DNA from 4 places in the Paenibacillus sp. JCM 18996 genome. Region 1 is predicted to be linked to each of the others. Evidence: riboswitches for the same ligand, from Rfam matches in the RefSeq annotation. Region 1 holds a riboswitch; each other region holds the start of a gene.
What was found. Region 1 has a riboswitch for cyclic di-AMP ahead of ACZ5N7_RS08230 (CAP domain-containing protein). Riboswitches for the same ligand answer to the same signal wherever they lie in the genome.
Positions count from the first base shown of each region.

Region 2: another riboswitch for cyclic di-AMP. It lies ahead of ACZ5N7_RS17730 (LysM peptidoglycan-binding domain-containing protein); the one in region 1 lies ahead of ACZ5N7_RS08230 (CAP domain-containing protein).
Region 3: another riboswitch for cyclic di-AMP. It lies ahead of ACZ5N7_RS14090 (C40 family peptidase); the one in region 1 lies ahead of ACZ5N7_RS08230 (CAP domain-containing protein).
Region 4: another riboswitch for cyclic di-AMP. It lies ahead of ACZ5N7_RS01220 (3D domain-containing protein); the one in region 1 lies ahead of ACZ5N7_RS08230 (CAP domain-containing protein).

Region 1 covers NZ_AP043884.1:1,640,010-1,643,457, forward strand. Annotated here, with positions in the region: gene ACZ5N7_RS08215 (acyl-CoA thioesterase) at 1-540, shown strand, start outside; gene ACZ5N7_RS08220 (hypothetical protein) at 668-910, opposite strand; gene ACZ5N7_RS08225 (GNAT family N-acetyltransferase) at 923-1,357, opposite strand; gene ACZ5N7_RS08230 (CAP domain-containing protein) at 1,502-1,906, opposite strand; gene ACZ5N7_RS08235 (hypothetical protein) at 1,882-2,148, shown strand; cyclic di-AMP (ydaO/yuaA leader) riboswitch at 2,364-2,497, opposite strand; gene ACZ5N7_RS08240 (hypothetical protein) at 2,576-2,824, shown strand; gene ACZ5N7_RS08245 (YcnI family copper-binding membrane protein) at 3,106-3,448, opposite strand, start outside.
Region 2 covers NZ_AP043884.1:3,611,288-3,614,735, reverse strand. Annotated here, with positions in the region: gene ACZ5N7_RS17740 (S-layer homology domain-containing protein) at 1-857, opposite strand, end outside; gene ACZ5N7_RS17735 (phosphotransferase family protein) at 981-1,895, shown strand; cyclic di-AMP (ydaO/yuaA leader) riboswitch at 2,025-2,184, shown strand; gene ACZ5N7_RS17730 (LysM peptidoglycan-binding domain-containing protein) at 2,190-2,978, shown strand; gene ACZ5N7_RS17725 (MATE family efflux transporter) at 3,424-3,448, opposite strand, start outside.
Region 3 covers NZ_AP043884.1:2,863,853-2,867,300, forward strand. Annotated here, with positions in the region: gene ACZ5N7_RS14080 (M1 family metallopeptidase) at 1-401, shown strand, start outside; gene ACZ5N7_RS14085 (hypothetical protein) at 414-1,232, shown strand; cyclic di-AMP (ydaO/yuaA leader) riboswitch at 1,540-1,678, shown strand; gene ACZ5N7_RS14090 (C40 family peptidase) at 1,720-2,154, shown strand; gene ACZ5N7_RS14095 (hypothetical protein) at 2,579-3,025, shown strand; gene ACZ5N7_RS14100 (helix-turn-helix transcriptional regulator) at 3,027-3,251, shown strand; gene ACZ5N7_RS14105 (DUF4386 domain-containing protein) at 3,284-3,448, shown strand, end outside.
Region 4 covers NZ_AP043884.1:249,757-253,204, forward strand. Annotated here, with positions in the region: gene ACZ5N7_RS01215 (carbohydrate ABC transporter permease) at 1-516, opposite strand, end outside; cyclic di-AMP (ydaO/yuaA leader) riboswitch at 937-1,116, shown strand; gene ACZ5N7_RS01220 (3D domain-containing protein) at 1,125-1,940, shown strand; gene ACZ5N7_RS01225 (ROK family protein) at 2,025-3,233, opposite strand; gene ACZ5N7_RS01230 (chromate transporter) at 3,313-3,448, opposite strand, start outside.

The sequences.
Region 1 (3,448 bases):
GATACTTTGCCCGCCAAACCGGCGAGAGCGTCTTTTACAATAAAAGCCTCCATTGTCCTGCCTCCGGACACGAATCATCACGGCACGATTTTTGGGGGCAAGCTGATGGCCTATATTGACGATGTGGCCACAATAGCGGCCACCCGGCATGCGCGGCGCCCCGTGGTCACAGCGTCCACGGATTCAGTGGATTTCCTCCATCCGGTGAAAAAGGGAGACGCAGTGTGCCTGTCCGCTTTTGTCACCTGGACCCACAAAACCTCGATGGAAGTGTTCGTCCGGGTTGTGACCGAGGACCTGCTGACGGGTGAACGCAAGGTGTGCGCCACTTCCTTTCTCACCTTCGTCGCACTGGGCGAAGATGACCGTCCAACGGAAGTACCCGCTATCATTCCGGAAACGGATGAAGAAAAGCAGCTGTTCGAGACCGCACCGGTCCGTAAGGAAGCACGGAAAATCAGACGCAAGGAAAGCAAATCCTTCGCGGATATTTTCGGCCCCGATTATCATCTTGCAAACCCGCATTTGCTGCTGCCTTAAGCCGTTTGCCCAAATTATTTGATCCGACGGCTGCGTGCCGCTCCATATAGTGGAGGAAGGTAACATCAAGTGAAAGCACAATTAAATACTGTACACAGGAAAGCGAAAGTCAGCCGAATCTGACGCATCAAGAAGCGTCCGCCGCAAGGTAGCTTGACGTCAAGCTTGAAGCTTGTGCCTGGGCAAGCAGCTCCAGCTGAACCGGCAAGACCGCTTCCGCTGCGCTACATTTCCCCCGCCGCTGCTGAAGCAAATCAGTCCCGTACACAAAGAAACCGTGCCTATGAGAGCGCCTGGTCAGTCGAATGGTAGGAATACCCGCAAAAACGAGCCCCGTTAACCTTGAGTTAGCGGTTTTTTTGTTTTTCATCCACCTTCGATGCTAGTTGTCTTCATGGCTGGCCCAATCTAATTCGCAGCGGTATCTCTCTACGCCCGGGTATCGTTCTCCCAAACTGATGACGCGAAAGCCGACATTTCTGTAAAAATCTACCCCATAGTCATCCGTCTCAGCCGAAATGGTCTCAGGCCGCTTTAATTTGGCTAATTCCTTGATCAGCAAAGCCCCATACCCTTTTCTCCGGAATTCCGGGAAAATGGACAAATGTCTGATCTCCAGTTCACCGCCGCCAAGCTTTCTGCACCCTACCATGCCAACCAGCCTGTCCACGGTTTCCAACCCATATAATTCAACCTCCGGGCCGTACCTGTACTCCTCTAACGCTTTATCCACCTTTTCAGGTTCATCAAACATGGAATATTCAAGCAGCTCTCTCACATCTGTTTCGTCTATTCTGTCCTTTAAATTGATAAGCATCCCATCACTCCATAAAAACAAACTGTTTCCCAACAGTATACCTTATGGAAAGCCAATTCGCCTAACTTCGGGTTATCCTGTTATGCTGCCACAAAAAAAGGCTGCTTCGGCAGTTATGCCGGAAGCAGCCTTTTTGTTATGATCCTAGCCTATGAATTCCTGGACCCATTCTCCGTTATATTCAGCGACACCGATTTTGGTAAAGCTGCTGTTTAGAATGTTGGCTCTGTGACCTGCGCTGTTCATCCAATCGTTCATCACTTGCTGCGGGCTGGTTTGGCCTTTAGCTATGTTTTCTCCTGCGGTGTTGAAGGAGATGCCGAAGCTCTTCATCATGTCAAACGGGGATCCGTAAGTTGGAGAATTGTGGTCAAAATAGTTGTTTTTGTACATATCTTGGGCTTTGGCCATTGCAACTTTGGACAAGTTCGTGTCCATGCTCAATGCTTTCAAGCCGGCTTTGGCTCTTTCCTGGTTGACGAGCTGCAGCACTTGCTTCTCAAATTCGGATGCGCTGCTGTTCTGTGCGGCCGGGGCTGGCTTCTGCACAGGCTGAGGCGCTGGCTTCTGCACAGGCTTTTGCTGCGGAACCGGGGCTGGCTTCGGAGCAGGAGCTGGCTGCGGAGCAGGAGTTGGCTGCGGAGCAGGGGCTGGCTTCGGAGCAGGAGCTGGCTGCGGAGCAGGAGTTGGCTGCGGAGCAGGAGTTGGCTGCGGAGCAGGAGTTGGCTGCGGTTGAGGTTGTGGTGCAGGTGTCGGAGCGGGTAGATTTACTTGTCCAGGGAACCCGGTAAATACATCCTTGAAGATTTGCTCCCAGTTATTTCCTTGCAGCTGTGTCCAGGTATAACCGTCAAACGCAAAAGCTTGTACATTGTAGCTTATGCGGTGAACAGGGGCTTCCTGGGTTGTATCGGCGGTTGCCGCGAAAGCGGTTCCTGCGCTCAATAGCGGCCCCAATACCAAGGCCCCCGTCATAATCATTTTACCAAACTGTTTCTTCATTCGATGTTTCTCCCTTCTTAGCCTGCGAGGTTAGCTGACGGATTCGGTTGAGAGTTTCCCCTGCCTTCACGAGAAAGGCTTCACCCCTTAACTTGGATCCCCCGCGCTCTCTATTAAGAGCTTCGGCTGTTTGTTGTTCGAGTACTATTCTGATAGATTCCCAGAGGAATTACAATGAGAATGTTCTAATGTAATTCTCATAGAGTTCTGAAAGCCTTGATGGGCCAGCATTCTTTTGAAACATGGAAAGTTATGGATAGAGCGTTCATTGAAAAAAAAAAAGAAACCGAAAGTCTCCCTGCCAGAGAGAAGATCCGGTCTCTTTTTCACTCAAATCGTTTTGATAGGACTGTCAGGCGGGATAATCCATCTGTTGCTTACCGCAATTACGAAAAGGACGATGGCTGCAACGGTGCAGAGCAGCATCAGCCAGCCTCTGCTTCTTTTGTGCTGAAAAAAGCATAGAACTGCATAGCTGAAAAGTGACCCCAAAATAATCAAACAAAATAGAATAACGATGATCGATGACATAGACGGATCCTTTCTACCTGAGTCTGCTCCTATTACAGTACCACAGGAGCGTTGATAGACTCAATCCCTATCTGGTAAGAAAAACCCGGCGGGAGATCACCAACCTGGGGGAGGAACACAGCTCACCGCGGAAAAAAAACACTCCTTACGGCTCTATGAGCCTGTTCAAAAAGAGCTTTTTGAACAGACCCACTATGCCGAAGGAGCGCTGATAATCAGGCTTTCTTTTTCATCATGTTCATGATCAGGGAAAGGATCGCTATTGCTAAAGCGGCGACGGACAAGTACAGCGGCAGCGAGGAGGAACCGGCTGGCCCTGCTGCTGCGGCCGGTGCGCTTGTTCCTGCGGCTGGAGCCGCCGATCCGTGCCCGTCCGCGGCCCCTGCGGCTGGAGCTGGCGCTCCATGGCCGTCCGCGGCTCCGGCCTGCTTCGGTTTAACCGTTGTAACGGACGCCGGAGTTTTCGCATCCTGCGCTCCCGTCCATTCCACAATAGAACCGTCTTTATAAGTCTGGACGGCTTTCCAGGTGATTTGGGAGGCGTTGTCCGCCACTTTT
Region 2 (3,448 bases), 1.9 Mb from region 1:
ATCCAGTCGGGCGCTCCGCCCAAAGCGTGGACTTCCATGCCAAGCGTGCCGGCTTCCTCGATAAAGCTGCCGTAATCCTGCGGGGCAACATCCGGATCCATCTGCAGGTAAACGAGATTGACGCCGTTTTTATGAAGAAACTGAAACACTTCGGCTTTATTATTCAGAAGCTGGCCGGTATTCCATAAATAAGTGGCTTTATACATCGGTTTCTCTTGAGTGAGGTATGTCTTCACATACCCTGGCATCTCCTTCATCGCCAAATCAAGCAGCGCAGCCATTTCTTGACGGCTCATCGGTTCCTTGGGACGGTAGGACCATACGCCGGAAGCCATCTTAACGTCCGCTCCGTACCATTTATGGGAAATCACGCTGCTGACCGCTTCCAGCGCCCAGGTGTCGGGCTTTTCCTTAAAGCTCGAGCTTGTGTCGGGATACAGCCCTTGTTTACGGGCATATCTCCAGACCATGGCGGCGGCCTCCTGCCTGGTGACGGGTTGATCCGGCAAAAATGCCGTTTCCGTTGCACCGTCCACGATACCCGCTTCATAAGCGGCACGTATATACACAGAGCCCCAATGGCCCCCGATATCCGTAAACGGAACCCGGCCCCCATTGTCGTTCAACCGAAAAGCACCCGCCGCAAATTTGGCAAACTGCGCCCGGCTCATGGCCTGTTCGGGACCGAATAACCCGTCAGCAATGCCGTCCGCGATCCCCAGCTTCTTTAACTCTTCAATATAGGGAAGATAAGGACTTGTTCCCGGTATGTCCGTAAAATCCGCAGCAGACGCAATTACATTTGACCAGATGAACGCATTAATGACGACACACAAAATGATGGAGATTTTTTTCATTCCAGTTCCTTTCCCTGCCACATTTTTAACCGATACCAATTATAATCCATAATTAACGAATAAACCCATGGTAATATCGACCAAAAAAACGTCCTTAGGACAAGAGCGGGAGGCTGATGGAGGATGAGTACGTTTAAACCGGAAATGAATATCAGCACGGCGGAAGCTTTTTTGCAAAAGCTTTTGAACGGGCCGGTTTCCCGTCTCCATCCGATCGAAGGAGGGGAATTGAGCAAAGTTTTCAGCTACAGCCATCAAGACAAGGAATTCGTCATCCATTTTAACGGCAGCGGGGAAGGCTTTGAGAAAGAGCGGTATATACATGAAACGTTCTCATCACAGGGCATACCGGTTCCGAAGGTGCTGGAGGTCGGCAGGGCGGGCGAATTATACTTTTCCATTGCGGAAAAAGCTCCTGGACGGTCGATCGTCAGCTGCCCGCAAAATGAAGTGAAGGAGATTCTGCCCGACCTGGTAAAACAATTCTCTGCAATCAACCGGGTCTCCCTGGGCAAGTCCAAAGGTTACGGGTGGATCCAGCCCTCGGGAGACGGAGTTTATGGCAGCTGGCTGGAATTTCTCGAGTCTTTTTTTCTGAAAGAGCAATCCGGTTTTTGGGAAGGTTGGTATTCGCTGTTTGAGCATAGTTTCCTGGAGCGGGATGTATTCGAGCACTTGTATGCCATCATGATGGACCTCGCCAAATGTTCGCCCGGAGAACGCTATCTCGTGCACGGAGATTTCCACTTGGGGAACATGCTGACGGACGGGCGCACCGTGACCGGCATCGTCGACTGGGAAATGGCCATGTACGGAGACTTTGTGTTCGATTTGGCCACACAGCATCTATGGACCCCTCAGCTGCAAATTCCTCAAATGGTGCGCGATGTTTGGACGAGCGAGGGGCGCGAGATTCCCAAATTCGAAGAAAGGCTGCGATGTGCCCTGCTCTTCAAAGGATTGGACGGCCTCAGGTTCTACGCCAAGAAAGGCGACCGCAATGCCTACGGCATGGTAAAAAGCGAGCTGCTGCGCTGACGGACTGAATACCTGCGGCAATGCAAGCTGATGGCTGAAACAACCCCCTTATTACCCAATAAAACGCAGGCTTAAACATTTTACCAATAATTACATATTCATCAAAAAAGAAAGGTATGGTACGATAAATCTCGAAAAATGCCAAAACTTTGGAAGGATTTCCATGTTTCCAAAGTGCGGGGGAGAGCTTCATGACGCAGCCGCGTCTTTGGGGTGAATCGCTTTAGCGAAGGGATGTATCCTCATCCCAAACCCGACAACTAACCTCGCAGGCCCATTAAAAGGAGGAGCAACATGAAACGGTTCACCAGGAAAACTTTTTTTACTCTGGCATTAGGTCTATCGATCGCAAGCATTGCGACACCCGCATTCGCAGCAACTTACCAGGTTCAGCCCGACGATACTATGTGGAAAATTGCAACAGCCAAAAATATTCCGCTGGAGTCGATACAAAAGGCTAATCCGGGAGTAGATCCATTGAACCTGCAGACAGGGCAAACCCTGAACCTTCCCGATGTCCGCTACACGATTCAGGAGGGAGATACGTACTGGATTATTGCGAACAAGCTGAAGCTTCCTTTAAAAGAGCTGATGGCCGCCAATCCGAAACTCGATCCTCTGAATTTATACCCCGGCTTAGTGTTGACCCTGCCTTCCGCAGCCCCCGTTAAGGCGAACACTGTTCAGGCCAGTCAAGCATCAACGTCCGCAAATATCATTTCGGCATCTGCGAATACCGTGAATGTTTCCGGACAAGCCCTGCCTTATAAGAAGATTATGTCGATGACGGCCTCCGCTTATTCGGATTCCCCTGAAGAGAACGGATGGGGAGCTGTCGATTATTATGGCAACCCGCTGAAGCTGGGAACCATTGCTGTCGATCCTGCCGTCATCCCGATGGGATCCAAAGTTTTTATTACCGGCTATAACTTCAAAAACTTGCCTGACGGCGGGCTGGTTGCCTACGCTACGGATCAGGGAAGCGCGATTAAAGGAAACCGCATTGATATTTTCATTCCCGGTCATAGAGATATGGTAGCCAATTTTGGTTTCCAGGACGTGCAGCTGTATGTGCTGCAGTAAATAACAAAAGAGTGTTCCGGCTTTGTGGCCGGCGCGCTCTTTTTTTCTTCGATGGAAAGGATTTAGACAAATACCGAGATTGGATAGCTATTAGGAAATCCGTATTTTCTCTTGCAATAAGGAAAATTATAGTTTATTTTTCAAGTAGTTCCAATTATAAACGATTTAAAAGAGCGATTGCAATTGGAATGGGAGGCATGCAGATAAATTAGACAAATTTAGAATTTCAACTCACTTTGGAACAGGCTCAGCTGGAGTTGGATTATTCTTACACCGTTTAGCTAATGCCGAACAAAAGATAGGTAACTTTAATTTCACATTGGATAGTATCTTATTAAAGTCCCCATGGAATCCTAGACAAAACTGACTCATTTAAGGGCTTACAGCAGCCACTACATTTCTACTAGTGTACTTTTCGCATGAAATTCATCAGGGGAGATTATCACTATCCTTTGATCGATAATCCAGAT
Region 3 (3,448 bases), 1.2 Mb from region 1:
GGCAGCCCTTCTTCGAGCAGTATGTGTACGGCGGCATGATGTCCGATTATGCGGTGGACCGCATCTCTTTCAAAAAATCCGACACTTCGGGCAGCTATGAAAGCACAGTCACGGTCCGCCGGCTCGGGGGGCAGTATTCCTCGGTTCCGATCGAATTTCACTTCAGGGACGGCAGCATGATGGAAAAAGCCTGGGATGGCAGGGATGCCGAAATCCAATTCAAAATCACCAATACAACCCCTGTCGATTGGGTGTCTATTGATCCCCGGCACTCGATGATCCTGGAGAATAAACGCATCAACAACTTCATGAAGACGCGCATCGACCCGAAATGGAACATCCGGTTAAGTCTCGGCACGGAAAAAATCATTGAGACCCTGTTCGGCTGGGTCGCCTGGTGAGGTGGAAAAACGATGTGGAGCGCTATGAAAGAAGGATGGAGAACGACATTGAGGCAGCCGTTTGCGGTGATCACCCTTTTTATCTACCAGCTGGTGTGGGGGCTGTTCCTCTACCGGATCGTACAGGGAATTGTGGTGCCGCTTATGCACCGGTATCCCGGAAACCTGCTGCCGAGAGAATCGCTGCAGTTGGTTATGGCCGAAAGCCAGTTCCGGCTGATGAAGACCGACTTGACCCATTCCTACCTATGGCTGTTATTGGTCCTGCTTCTTATGCGGATGGCTATTCATTCCTTGTTGAACGCGGGCATCTACTATTCCCTGGCCCACCCGGAAATGAATTCCGGCTACCGGTTTGTGAGAGGCATACGGACGTTGGGCCTCAGCTTCCTCGGCTATTATCTGTTGCAAATGGCGCTTCTTCTCGGCCCTTTGTATTTCCTGCTTCCGAAGCTGTACAGGATTTACACAAAAAGCGAGAGCAATTCCGCTCTGCTGGCGGGGATTTCCCCCTATTTAGGCGGCTATCTGCTCTATGGCGGGCTGCTCTATCTCGTGTTCCTTTACCTGCAGTTAGGGAAGGCGATGGGTAAAAAGCCGCTGTATTCCCTGCTCTTCCTGTTCCGCTACAGCCTGCCGATTATGCTCCTCGGACTGGTCACTCTATCGATCACGGGCACGCTCACTCTTTTGGTTGTGTCCGCTTCCCTATTCTGGGCCGGGCTCGCCGCTCTTATCCTGTTCCAGGCCTACCGGTATGTGCACATGTTCGGCAAAATATGGGCGATCGCCTCGCAGATCAGGTATTGGACTCAGCGTATCGATGTGTGAACAGACGTGTGGACAGACGCGTGAACAGTTGGGCTGACGCGTGGACAGACGTGTGAACAGCAGTTTGAATAACGGCAGTTTCAATCAGCAGTCAAACCAGTGCTGCATTACCGAGCCACACTTTCGCAGATTTGACTTTGTCTTGTGTATCTGGAGTAACAGCCTTATAACATTAAAAACCTCTTCTGCGGAAGGGGCTTTTTGACGTTTTATATCGATTTTTATTATTTTAAAATGTGAACATTATGTGACAAAGGGAGGAAAACCAGTTTCTTTATCGAAAGTTTAGACCTGCAAATAAAAAAAAACACACTATTTGTCGAATTTCCGTGACGGAAAACGGGGGAACCATTGTCTTGGGTGAATTGATCTCGCTTCAGAGTGATCATAGGGAACCTTCAACCGAACCCTCAAGCTAACTTCGTAGGCATGTGGAAGGAGTTTTTTCGTGTTAAAAAAGGCTTTTGCTCTGGCAGCAGGTGTTGTTATGTCCGTGTCGGTTTTTGCCGGTTCCGCATCCGCAGAAAGTCTGCTCAGCAAAGCGGTGAATTCGCTGGTAGGCACTCCCTACAAATATGCGGGAACCTCGACAAGAGGATTTGACTGCTCGGGATTTACCTCTTACTTATTCAACAAGTTCGGTGTTGATCTGCCTCACAGCTCCAAAGGTCAGAATGGCGAAGGACAGTGGATCTCCAAAAGTAACGTAAGACCCGGAGACCTCGTCTTTTTCAATACAGACGGTGTAGGAGTTTCCCATGTAGGAGTGTATGTAGGCAACGGCAAATTCGCCCACTCGGCTACGAAGGGTGGCGTGACCATCTCAAGCTTGGACAGCTCTTACTACGCCAATCGTTATGTGTCTGCGCGGCGTGTGGTTTGGGACGATCTCTACGACCAGATGATGACGGACGAAAACTAATTGAACGATGATAAGCAAAATTACTGCCCCGCTCGGCTAAGTCTGTGGACAAGCTGCGCAGGTTTTTTTTGTTATGGTTATTTACCCTTGGGGGCGGCGGTTGAAACAGGTTAGGGGGAAGTTTTTTGCAGCTGTTGTGCGCATGCTAGCGGGGCTTATTTGCAGAGATCTCCATGAGGACCAATACGAACGATATCTGTTGAATGGTTGTTTGCGAGTTATGACAAATTGAGTATCGTACCCGTTAAGAATAAATCTTAGCGGAATAGGCTACCGATTTTGTATTAGTTCATAGATCGGCAGCCTTATTTATTTTATGTACCAATGCAATGTAAACTATACTTGACATAATAAAAAACTTAAATTACATTATGTATATATAATTTTACATTTAGTAAAAAATATCTGACAAGGGGATTAAAGCATGACCTATCAAGAAAAGAAGAGCATCATATCATTGATCAGCACCATACTCATTTTTGGATCGTACTGCTTGTACATGTACCCACGATATCCCGACGGTAGCCCGGAACTTTCGGAAACCTTTCACTATTGGGGATCATTTGTTCTCGTCTTAATGCTGGTTTCGATTGTTGCGCATATTATCATCAGCATTATTTTCAACATCTTCTTAAGAATGGCGACCGGAGAGAAGGAACCCGCATTCGAGGATGAACTGGATAAGCTCATCGGTTTGAAGTCGAATCGAAATTCTTTTGCCGTATTTATCCTCGGCTTTCTTCTGGCTATGGGATCGTTGGTCATTGATAAGCCGTCACAAGTGATGTTCTTGATCCTGATCTTATCCGGATTCATTGCCGATGTAACCGGATCCATTACGAAACTTTATCACTATCGGAAAGGAGTCTAAGATGGGAAAAAATCTTGTCGGCAATCACATCCGAAAATTACGGTTTAATCATGATGAAATGACCCAGCAGCAATTGGCTGACAAGGTGGGCGTAACAAGACAGACGATCGTATCCTTGGAAAAGGGTAACTACTCCCCGTCTCTGGAACTGGCTTTTCGCATTGCTCACGCCTTCGACTTGCCTTTGGAAGAGGTATTCTTTTACGGGGATGACACAAAGGAGTAACAATAAGGATGTTCATTGGAGGAGAAAAGCAAATGGATTTTTCTATCAGAAAGAGCTCATTGATTGTGGGAGTCCTGTTTATCCTTGCAGCCGTTTCGTCGGTCATTGGCGGTCTTATTTTATACAAACCCATCCTCAACGATCCCGATTACCTAGTACAAGGTTCCGCTCACGCCAACCAGGTGATATTAGGAGCG
Region 4 (3,448 bases), 1.4 Mb from region 1:
CCAAGAAACAGGATGGAGCCCGATCGATTGCACAAAATAATTGAGTATCCCTACGGTCGGATGGAACAGCGCCATCCAGATTACGGCGCCGGTACCGGCCGAAATGGCCATTGGGAGGGCAAAGAAAAATTGAAACACCTTTATGCCGCGCAGCCGGTTTACTGTTAACCAGGCCAATAACAGCGAGGCCACGATGCCGAGCGGGATTGTGAATAACGCAAACAAACCCGTGACTTGCAGACTTGTCCAAAATTTATCGGAAACTAGCAACTCCTTGAAATTGTCCGTTCCCACAAAGGCCGCGACTCTACCCCTTGGATCCGTAATATGCAGGCTAAGATACACGGTTCTCAGCAGCGGATAGAATAGAAAGATGCTGAATAAAACCAGAGAAGGAGCAAGGAACAAGTAGGCGAGGCCGGTTTCTTTCCATACGGCTAGCCGGCGGGACTGGGTTTTTGGTGAAGCAATCCGGGCTGGTTGTGATATATCTATATTATTTTTTGCCATGCCCATAGGCTGACCTCCTTCTTTAATTGACTTGTCTCATTATAGAGAAGGAATGTTTTTCGCAAGTTAGCGGGATGTAAAATAATTGTTAACAGTTGTCGATTTATGTCGAGAGATATTGTGGTATAGCGCATATGTGGTTTAACAGCCTGCAAAATCAGAGTGGAAGTGTAATCCGCAGGCTTTTTTTTGTACATAAAAGCGCAGTGAAATGGCATTGTCAAGTTAATTTTATATTAAAGTATGATGAGAATGGGGAGAAAGAAACATTAAAAAATTCCTCGTTTATTTGAATTGTTTACGCAGTGTAAACATTGTGGCGCCCCACAGTTAACCCGTTTGCAGGGATATGAATTTTTTTTAACGTTAATTTCGCTGTGCTTATTTGCAGTTTTTGGGTGTTTCTATAGATGTTTCAGTATGGTAGTTTGGTAGGAGCCGAGACTTCAGGGACGTTATATTTCAATTGAAGTGCGGGGGACGATATATCGAGGCGCTGTTCTTTTGTAACTTGCGCTGCAGGGGTGAATCGAGCTTTTTTCGTTAGGGCTGTATCCTTGGGCCCGAACCCGTCAACTAACCTCGTAGGCGAATAGAAAAGGAGACGATACCAGATGAACCTTTTTTCTTTGAAAAAAACAATGCCTGTAATGGGGATTGCCGTGGGGCTTCTTGGCGTAAGCGGTCCTATTTCTTTTGCGGCGAAAACTCCGCTGCCTCTACAGGCAGAAACCGCTGCAGTAAAAACGAAAGCGCAGGCTGTGAATTTTACTGTGGAGTGGCCGATTTTCGGACCAAAGCAGGTGGAACGTTTTGTAAAGCCCAATGCTGAAGCGGCAGCTACTGGCGCCCCGGCTGCTGCAGCCGTTGACGCGTCGGAGAAGGCACCGGCTGATGTGTCAGCCCCGCTGCTCGCCAACCTCAAGCCCGCCGCTGCGCCCGTGGCTGTCGCACCCCAACCCGTGGTAGTTGCCGCTGCACCGGCACCCGCGCCAGTCAATGAAAAGACAGTGTCTGCTCCGGCTGAACCTGATGCCAACAAAGCAGCCGTTGCTCAATCTGATGCCACTAAAGCAGTCCCGGTCAAGGCTAAAGCCGACGCGCCTGCCAATTTTAAAAAAGAGATCGAGGCTAAAGCCACAGCCTATTCCGGTTCTGCGGAAGAAAACGGAGGGTATGCCGGTATGGATGCCATGGGAAATAAACTTGAGCTCGGAACGATCGCTGTCGACCCCCGAGTGATTCCGCTGGGTTCCACGGTGTACGTAACCGGTTATAACCACAATGGGCTGCCGGTAAAAGGTATGACCTTTAAAGCTACGGATACCGGGGGAGCCATTAAAGGGAACCGTATCGATATATTCCTGCCCGGATCGAATGATCAAATTTCCTCGTTCGGCATTCAGAACGTCAAAATATATGTACTATAATAGAGATAGATATGGAAAAGGTCCCTGCACTTTATGAGTACGGGCCTTTTTCGTTTTGACGTCAAAGCGGGGACTCTCACATTTTTATTCCGTCAGCTTATTGATTACCATTACCGCCGCACCCGTCACCAGAGCTTCTTCTCCAAGACGGCCCTGGCTGAAAACAACCTGATAAATCGGATAATAATACGTGTTCTGGATGGCCACTTTGGTGGAAACCCGGAAGAACAAAGGGTGCGCATTAATAAGCGGGCCGCCCAGGATGACTTTCTCGGGATGAAGAATGTTAAGGAGGTTGGCCAGCCCGATGCCGAAGTATGCTGCGGACTGTGTGAACAATTCGACCGTCAAGGGGTCGTTCTGCTTTAAAGCCGCGGTCAAATCGGTGAATGTGATTTTCTCCGGGGCGCCCGTGATGCTGCGCAGCGCGCTTTCACGCCCTTGCTTAAGCCTGGAAACAGCCGCCTGCTCCAAAGCGTGGACGGACGCGAAGGATTCCAGGGATCCGTAATTTCCGGATGCGTTCAGCCGGGGTCCGTCGGTTTGAATAATCATTTGGCCGATCGAGCCCTCCATATCCACCGCCCCGTAAACCACCTTTCCGCCCGCGGTCATCGAAGAACGAAGGCCGACCCCGAGATGGATGTACAGCAGGTGGCGGTAATCCCGCCGGCGGTCCGCCCAATATTCGCCTATGATCGCCGTGTTCGCTCCATTATCCAGAAAGACGGGGATGTTTAGCCGGTCCTCCAGAAGCTGCACTATAGGCACGTTGCTCCAGCCCGGAGCGGGAAAATGCAGCGGGCTCAAGATCATCCCGGCGGCAAAATCCAAAGGTCCTACGGCGCCGATTCCGATGCCCAGTATCGCCGAGGCTTCGATGGCATGCCCGGACAGCATGGATTCCATGGAAGAGACCAGTTCGGTCAGCAGTGCATCTGGCGTCATTTTTTCCGTCATCAGCCACCGTTTCGTTTCCAGCTTGTTCATATGCAGATCGCAAAGGATGAGTTTGGAGCTAAGCCTGGAAATTTCGATGCCGACCACATAAGCATACAGGGGATTCGTCCGGTACAGGATGGGCCTTCTCCCTCCGGTGGATTCTCCCAGCCCTGCTTCCACAAGCAAGCCCTGAGCGGTCATTTCCTCCAGCGTTCGGGTGAGCGTGCTGCCCGTCATCGAACTTTGCTCCAGAAGATCTATCTTCGACATAATATCCTGTTTGCGGATCAATTCGTATACTTCTTTGCTTTTCCGGTTTGGCAGCCGGTTCTGCGGCAAAAGCTTATCCATAAAAAAACCCCCGTCATCGAGCTCTCTTGTCACAAAAAGAGCTGGCTACAAGGGTTTATTATACATGAGCGGCGGGCGATTAACCATAGATGGCTGCGCCCAGCAAGCCGGAAAGCATAATGACATACAACGGATGCATCCTCTTTACAAACAAAGCGTACAGAGCTGCGGCAAAAATAAGTCCGGCAACGGCGGTATGCAGCGAGATTGCCGCG